2 regions of the Bradyrhizobium sp. MI1.3 genome follow, and region 2 is predicted to be linked to the other one. Evidence: predicted binding sites of a transcription regulator. Region 2 holds the regulator's gene; the other holds the start of a gene.
The links. The regulator PhoB, encoded in region 2, activates phosphate uptake and scavenging genes when phosphate is short. The targets are predictions, from matches to a motif close to TGTCATNNANCTGTCAT.
Positions count from the first base shown of each region.

Region 1: the regulator PhoB is predicted to act here: its motif matches at 1,866-1,882, upstream of AC0L3A_RS14585 (Orn/Lys/Arg family decarboxylase).

Region 1 is NZ_JBVVPQ010000016.1:109,752-113,816, forward strand. It holds gene AC0L3A_RS14585 (Orn/Lys/Arg family decarboxylase) at 1-1,821, opposite strand, end outside; gene AC0L3A_RS14590 (xanthine dehydrogenase family protein molybdopterin-binding subunit) at 1,925-4,065, opposite strand, start outside.
Region 2 is NZ_JBVVPQ010000036.1:72,231-76,295, reverse strand. It holds gene AC0L3A_RS24770 (aspartate aminotransferase family protein) at 1-538, opposite strand, end outside; gene AC0L3A_RS24765 (GcrA family cell cycle regulator) at 994-1,506, shown strand; gene phoB (phosphate regulon transcriptional regulator PhoB) at 1,726-2,433, opposite strand; gene phoU (phosphate signaling complex protein PhoU) at 2,457-3,173, opposite strand; gene pstB (phosphate ABC transporter ATP-binding protein PstB) at 3,185-4,006, opposite strand; gene pstA (phosphate ABC transporter permease PstA) at 4,003-4,065, opposite strand, start outside.

The DNA.
Region 1 (4,065 bases), on a different contig from region 2:
CGGAGTGAGCAGGAAGAGCAGGGAGTTGAGGTCGTTCTTCTCGGGGACGATGCGGTTCTCGCGCAAATATTGCGCGACGACCGGCGCGGGGATGCCGTGCTCGACATAGGCGCCGGTGATGCGATCGAAGCCGGGCGTGAGCAGCGTCAGCTTGTTCGGATCGGTCATGGCAAAGCCCTCGCTGAGGCCAGGGAAGCCATGCCAGGCGCTGTCGGGGGAGAGCTGCCACAGCGCAGGGTTGGTGGCGAGTTCGTCGGTGGAGAGTGTTTCCCAGGCGACGTTGTGGGCGGCGCCGGCGCGGCTGACGTCGGGAATTGCGACGCGGTCGGGGACGAAGGGTTCGAAGAACCAGCGGCGGTCCGGAGTCTGCTCCTTCTCCTCGAACTCCCGGCGCATCGCGCGGATTTTCTTGCGCAACTCGATGCCGAGCCGGATCGTGTCGTCCCACAACACTTCGCCGGAGCGGCCCTTCATCATCTGTGCGCCGACGTCGAGCGAGGCGAACAGCGGGTAGAATGGCGACGTGGAAGCGTGCTGCATGAAACTTTCGTTGAAGCGGCGGTGCTCGACGCGCCGTTTCTGGCCGCGGATGTGACGATCCTTGATGTGGATCTGGGATGCCTGCGAGAAGCTCGCGAGCTGCTTGTGGGTCGACTGCGTCGCGATGATGCCGGGAGCCTCGGGGGGAAGGTTGGTCAGCCCCATGGCGAAGCGGCCGGCATAGAGCGGGTGGAATTTCATGAAGCCGGCCCAAGCCTCGTCGAACAGGATGTGCTCGCAGAGATGGCCGATGCGCTTCAAGATCATCTCGGCGCTGTGAATGGTGCCGTCATAGGTGCACTGCTCGACCACGGCGACGCGGAACGGCCGCTCCTTGCGCCAGGCGTCCTTGTCCGTCACCAAGGGATGATTGCGGATCGTCTCGCGCAAGGTTTTCTCGTCGAGCATGTCCCAGCGCATCGGGCCAATCAGGCCCCAGGCGTTGCGGATGGTCGGCACGTAGACCGGAACGCCGCCATTGATCATCAGCGCGCCATGATGAGCGGCTTTGTGATTGTTGCGGTCGAACAGCACGAGATCGCCGTCGGTGACGAGAGCGCCGAGCGCGATCTTGTTCGATGTCGAGGTTCCGTTGAGCACGAAATAGGTCTTTTCCGCGCCAAAAATCTGGGCGGCTTCCTTCTGCGCCCTTAGCGCGGGACCTTCGTGGGTGAGGAGGTCGCCGAGGTCGAGCACGGAATTGTCGAGGTCGTCGCGGAACACGGACTCGCCGAGATGTTCGACGAACACCCGCCCGATCGGGCTGCGGTTGTAGAACACGCCGCCATTGTGGCCTGGACAGGTCCAGAGCTGGTTGCCCTCTTCGGCATAATCGACCAGCGCGCCGAAGAAGGGCGTCTTCAGCGTCTCCGCATATTGCTTCAGACGGCTGATCAGGTTCTTGGCGATGAAGGTCGGTGTCTCCTCGGACAGGAAGACATAACCGTCGATGAAGTCGAGCACCTCGACCGGCAGATCCTCGAACCGCTTGCGCCGGATCAGGAGGATGATCGGGAAATCGAGGCCGCGCCGCCGCATCAAATTGATCAGCGCCGAGGTCTTGCCCTCCAGGCCCTTCTTGCCCCAGTCCACCACCATGCAGCCGATTGCGGCATCGGTCTGCACCGCCATCTCCGCGTCCTCCAGCTTGCGGGCGCGAACGACCTCGAAGCCGGAACGCTGGATCTCCTCGATGATCTGGTTGAAGCGGACACCTTCGAGGTCGTCGGCGTCGAACACAGGTGCGGCGAACAGGAAGTTGAAGCGCTTGAAATAGTCCATGTCATGTCCCGAATGTGCGAGACCGACAGGTCTCGACACATTTGATGACAGCTGGATGACAGGGAGCGCGATCCCGAGCGGGCCGGGTCGGATGACCATCGGCTCAGTCCAGCAGCTTGTCCAATGTGATCGGGAAGCGGCGGATGCGTTTGCCGGTGGCGTGATAGACGGCGTTTGCGATCGCCGCCGGGACGCCGACGATGCCGATCTCGCCAATGCCCTTGATGCCGAGCCCGTTGATGTGCGCGTCCGGCTCGTCGACGAAGATCACGTCGATGTCGTGAACATCCGCATTCACGGGAATGTGGTACTCGGCGATGTTCGCGTTCATGATCCGACCGAAGCGATGATCCATCACCGTCTCCTCATGGAGCGCCATCCCGATCCCCCAGACCACGCCGCCCATGATCTGGCTGCGGCCGGTCTTGGTGTTCAGAATCCGCCCGGCCGCAACGGCGCTCACGACCCGCGTCACGCGAATGACGTTTAGCTCTTCGTCCACCTTGACCTCGGCGAAGACGGCCGAATGGGTGTTGCGCGCGTGTTTCTTGTCCTCACCGAACTGGTTGAGCTTCTCCTTCTCGATGCGCTCGACGCCGCCATGGCGCATCGCGTCGGCGATCGAGACTGCGCGGCTGTTGTCGCTGGCGCTGGCAATGCTGCCGTCGGTCAGCACCGTATCGACAAGCTCGGCGCCGGCGACCGGCGAGCCTGGCATCTTCCCGGCCAGAGCTAACAGCTCCTTGCGCACTTCCTCGGCGGCTGCGAGCACCGCATGTGCGCTCGAGGCGGCCATCCAGGAGCCGCCCTCGACAGGCGCCTGCGGCAGACTGGAATCTGCGAGCCTGACGCTGATGTTCTCGATTGGCAGGCCGAGTGCGTCGGCTGCGACCTGAGCGACAATGGTGTAGGTGCCGGTGCCGATGTCCGATGCGGCACATGACACCTCGGCATGTCCGTTCGACGTCAGCGCGATACGGACGGCGACCGGCATCTGCAGTGCTTCCCACACACCCGTCGCCATGCCCCAGCCGACCAGCTCCTTGCCGTCGCGCATCGAGCGCGGCACAGGATTGCGTCTGCTCCAGCCGAAGGCGTCCGCGCCGCGCGCGTAGCATTCGCGCAACTGCTTGCTGGTGTAGGGCAGGTTTTCGCTCTGGTCGCGATCCGAGTAGCACTTCAGCCGCAGTTCGACCGGGTCGAGCTTGAGCGCGACGGCGAGCTCGTCCATGGCGCATTCGAGCGCGCAGACGCCCGACGCCGCGCCCGGTGCGCGCATATCGCAAGGCGTGGAGACGTCAAGGTGAACCAGCTTGTGCGCGAAGCGGCTGTTCGGACTCTTGTAGAGCTGTTCGGCCCAGCCGGTATCGTTGCGCGCAAAATCCTCGTAGCGCGAGGTGACGGCAATGGCCTCGTGCGTAACGGCGTCGAGCGTACCATCCGATTTTGCGCCGAGCGCGACGCGCTCGATGGTCATCGGCCGGTATCCGAGCCCGTACATCTGCTGCCGCGTCAGCACGACGCGAATGGACCGCTTCAGCGCGAGCGCGCCGAGCGTTGCCAACACCACCTGATATTGCGGCCGCAAGCCGGAGCCGAAGGCGCCGCCGACGTATGGCGAGACCACGCGAATGTCATCCGGTTTCTTGTCGAACACCCCGCAGAGAAATTTGTGGACGTTCTGGACGCCTTGAGTCTTGTCGTAGATCGTGAGCTTGCCATTGCTGTCCCAGACCGCCGTAGTCGCATAGAGCTCCATCGGATTGTGATGCTCGGTCGGTATCACGTAGTCCGCCTCGTGGCGCACATAAGCTCCCGCAAGAGCCGCTACGGCGTCGCCCCGCGGCTTGTGCGGCTTGTCCTTCTCGGCAGCGTTGCTGCGCTCGCCTTCGAGGTCGGTCGCAAAACCATGCTGCTCATATTCGACCCGCACGAGAGTCGCGGCAAATTTCGCGGTTTCCCAGTCCGCCGCCACGACCAACGCAATCGGCTGGCCATTGAACTTGATCGTGTCATCATAAAGCGGACGGAAAGGCGAGCCTTCCTCGGGCGCTACTTCGTCCTTCCACGAATCGTCCTTGTCGGCCAGTGGCGGACGGTTCGCATGCGTGAGCACGTCGAGTACGCCTTCGACCTGGAGTGCCGTACTGGTGTCGAGGCGGGCAATGCGCCCGCATGGAATGGTGGCCTCGACCACGAAGCCATGGAGGAGCCCGTCCGCCGGAAATTCGCCGGCGTATTTGG
Region 2 (4,065 bases):
CGGTCTGCGGACCGATCGCCTTTTTCACTGCCTCGAGATCGCCATGCGCAACCTGGTCGAAGCCCTCCATGGGTGGGCCGAAACCTTCGAGATATTTTGCCGAACCCGTCGCGGCCAGCGTCGCCAGCGTGCGGCCATGGAAGGCGCCTTCGAAGGTGATCATGCGATAGCGGTCTGGATGGCCCTTCGCGGCGTGATAGCGGCGCACGACCTTGATCACGCATTCCAGCGCTTCGGCGCCGGAATTGCAGAAGAACACGAAGTCCGCGAAACTTTCATTGCACAGGCGCGCGGCAAGCTTTTCGCCGTCCGGGCTCTGGAACAGGTTCGACATGTGCCAGAGCTTCGTGGCCTGTTCCTGCAACGCCGCGACCAGCGCCGGATGGGCATGGCCGAGCGCATTCACCGCCACCCCGGAGGTGAAATCGAGATAGCGCTCGCCATTGGTCGCGATCAGCCAGCAGCCTTCGCCACGCTCGAAACCGAGGTCGGACCTGGCGAAAACGGGGAGCAAATGCGGCGCTGCGCTGTTAGTCATGACGGTCACTTGAATGTTGCGGACGGTGTAAGCGTGCATTACGCAACGCACCATCGACCGGCCCGGAAAACGAAACGTGCCGCCTCTTGAGGGCGGCACGTGCGACTATCTTAGGCCTGGTGAAACGGGTGTCAATGCCGCCCGGAAAGCCTCGCGAAACGCTGAATCCGTAGTCTTGCGGTGCCGATTTTGCGGGATTTAGCCACGGAACATGTGGAAGCGAGTCGGCGGACTCTTGCGCGGGAGTCACGCCATATTGTAGCGTTTGGATTGTCAGATACGACATCTCGTGCAGTGGTTCTGATCTTTAAGTCCTTATGTACCGGCGTAAACGTTCGGGCGTTCAAGACGCGCCCGGCGAGCCTTAAGGGATTCTGGCGGCACGGGTTTTTGAAGGCTTAGGCATTCGCTGCGAGGCCCCAGGATGGCTGGCGCGCAGCGAGGGAAAGGGTGCAATGACGGTTTTGACCTGGTCCGATGATCGCGTCGAGCAGCTGAAAAAGCTCTGGGAGGCCGGACTTTCGGCCAGCCAGATCGCGGCGGAGCTCGGCAATGTGACCCGCAATGCCGTGATCGGCAAAGTGCACAGGCTCGGTCTTTCGGGCCGCGCCAAGAGCCCATCATCGGCAGCGCCCCGGCCGCGCAAGGCGCGCCCCGCGCAGCACATGATGCGGGTGAGCCGCCCGATCTCGCGCGGCAACACCGCGCTGGCGCAGGCCTTCGAGGTCGAGGCTGAGCCGGATCCGGTCACCTACGACAACGTGGTGCCGATGAGCCAGCGGCTGTCGCTGCTCGAATTGAACGAGGCGACCTGCCACTGGCCGGTCGGCGATCCCTCGAGCCCGGACTTCTTCTTCTGCGGTGGACGGGCGCTGTCCGGCCTGCCCTATTGCGCCCAGCACTCGCGTGTTGCGTACCAGCCGGCGTCGGATCGGCGCCGCGCACCGGTGAAGCCGGGTCCGCGGTAATCAGGGCAAGTCGTCGCGCAAAGACAGTTCAATAATTTCAGTGTCGTCCTGGCGAAAGCCAGGACCCATACTCCGAGCACGCAGTAGTCGTGCGAAAGGGGTAACTCTGAGTCTTCGCCAAACCACTCCCTGTGGTTATGGGTCCCGGATCAGCGCTCGCTTGTCCGGGACGACATCGGAGAATGCAGGGACAGCTCGCCAACAAACAAGCCTGCAACCCTACACCTGCTCCGCCTTCGCAAACCGATCATCCAGCGCGTAGCCGGCGCCGCGGACGGTGCGGATCGGGTCTTGCTCGCGGCCGAGATTGAGCAGCTTGCGCAGGCGGCCGATATGCACGTCGACGGTACGCTCGTCGATATAGATGTCGCGGCCCCAGACGCTGTCGAGCAGTTGCTCGCGCGAGAACACCCGGCCCGGATGCTCCAGGAAGAACTCCAGCAGGCGATATTCGGTCGGACCGAGATCGATCGGCCGGCCCGATCGCGCCACGCGGCGCTTGTCACGGTCGAGCTCGATGTCGCCAAAAGCAAGCACGGTGGCGAGCCGCTCCGGGCTTGCACGCCGCAGCAGGCCCTTCACGCGTGCCAGCAGCTCCGGCACCGAGAACGGCTTGACGATGTAATCGTCGGCGCCGGTCGCAAGACCCCGCACCCGCTCGCTCTCCTCACCGCGCGCGGTGAGCATGATGATCGGGAGCTGCTTGGTCTCGGGACGGGTGCGAAGCCGCCGGCACAATTCGATGCCTGACAGGCCCGGCAGCATCCAGTCGAGCACGATCAGATCGGGGATGTGCTCCTTGAGGCGGGTGTCGGCGTCGTCGCCGCGCATCACCGTCTCGACGTCATAGCCGTCGCCTTCGAGGTTGTAGCGGAGAAGCTCGGTCAGGGCTTCCTCGTCCTCAACCACCATAATGCGTGCGCCCATCGCGTCGTCGCTCCCTTAAGTCTTCAGGTGTTCGGTACCGTGTTGGCGAAGGTCGTCATGTCGCCCTTCGGCCGCTTGTCGGTGATCGCCTGGCCCTCGATCATGTAGAACACGGTCTCGGCGATGTTGGTGGCGTGGTCGCCGATCCGCTCGATGTTCTTGGCGCAGAACATCAGGTGAATACAGAACGAGATGTTGCGCGGATCCTCCATCATGTAGGTGAGGAGCTCGCGGAACAGCGAGGTGCAGATGGCGTCGACTTCCTCGTCGCCCTTCCACACCGCCATCGCCGCCGGCAAATCATGCGCGGCATAGGCGTCCAGCACCGACTTGACCTGCTGCTGCACGAGGTCGGTCATGTGCTCGAGGCCGCGGAACAGCTTGAGCGGATGGAAGTCCGTCTCCAGCGCCGCGACGCGCTTGCCCATGTTCTTGGCGAGGTCGCCGATGCGCTCGAGATCGGTCGCGACGCGCATGGCGCCGACGATCTCGCGCAGATCGACCGCCATCGGCTGGCGGCGGGCGATGGTGAGCACCGCACGCTCCTCGATGCGCTTCTGCAGCGCGTCGAGCTCGGTGTCGATGGCGACGACGCGCTGGCCGAGCGGGACGTCGCGGCGGATCAGCGCGTCGACGGACTCGACGATCATGCGCTCGGCGATGCCGCCCATCTCGGCGACCAGGCGGGTGAGTTCCTGGAGGTCGGTGTCGAAAGCCTTTGCGGTATGTTCGGAAGCCATGTCGCGTCTCCTCAGCCGAACCGGCCGGTGATGTAATCCTGCGTGCGCCGGTCGGTCGGCGACGTGAAGATCTTGCTGGTGTCGTCGAACTCGATCAGCTCGCCGAGATACATGAAGGCGGTCTTGTCGGAGACGCGCGCCGCCTGCTGCATGTTGTGGGTGACGATCGCGATCGTGTAATCCTCGGACAGCTCCTGGATCAGCTCCTCGACCTTGGCGGTCGAGATCGGGTCGAGCGCCGAACAGGGTTCGTCGAACAGGATCACCTCGGGCCGCACCGCGACGGTGCGGGCGATGCAGAGGCGCTGCTGCTGGCCGCCGGAGAGCGACAGGCCGGAGGCGTTGAGCTTGTCCTTGACCTCGTTCCACAGCGCGCCGCCGCGCAGCGCCTTCTCGACGCGGCCGTCCATTTCGGACTTCGAGATCTTCTCATACAGGCGGATGCCGAACGCGATGTTCTCGTAGATCGTCATCGGGAACGGCGTCGGCTTCTGGAACACCATGCCGACGCGGGCGCGCAGCAAATTGAGGTCCAGCTTGCCGTCGAGGATGTTGGTCTGGTCGAGCATCAGCTGACCAGTGGCGCGCTGGCCGGGATAGAGGTCGTACATCCGGTTGAAGATGCGCAGCAGGGTCGACTTGCCGCAGCCCGACGGACCGATGAACGCCGTGACGCGATTGGCGCCCAGCGTCAGGTTGATGTTCTTCAGCGCGTGGTGCTCGCCGTAATAGAAGTTCAGGTTGCGCACGGTCACCTTCGGGGGCGCCTCCGGCAGCACCGGCGCGTGGGGCAGCCCACCGGCCGCGCTCATCGATACGGAAAGATCACTCATTTTGCGGTCCTCTCGGCGCCAAGGATGCGCGCGCCAATATTAAGGGCAAGAACGGTCAG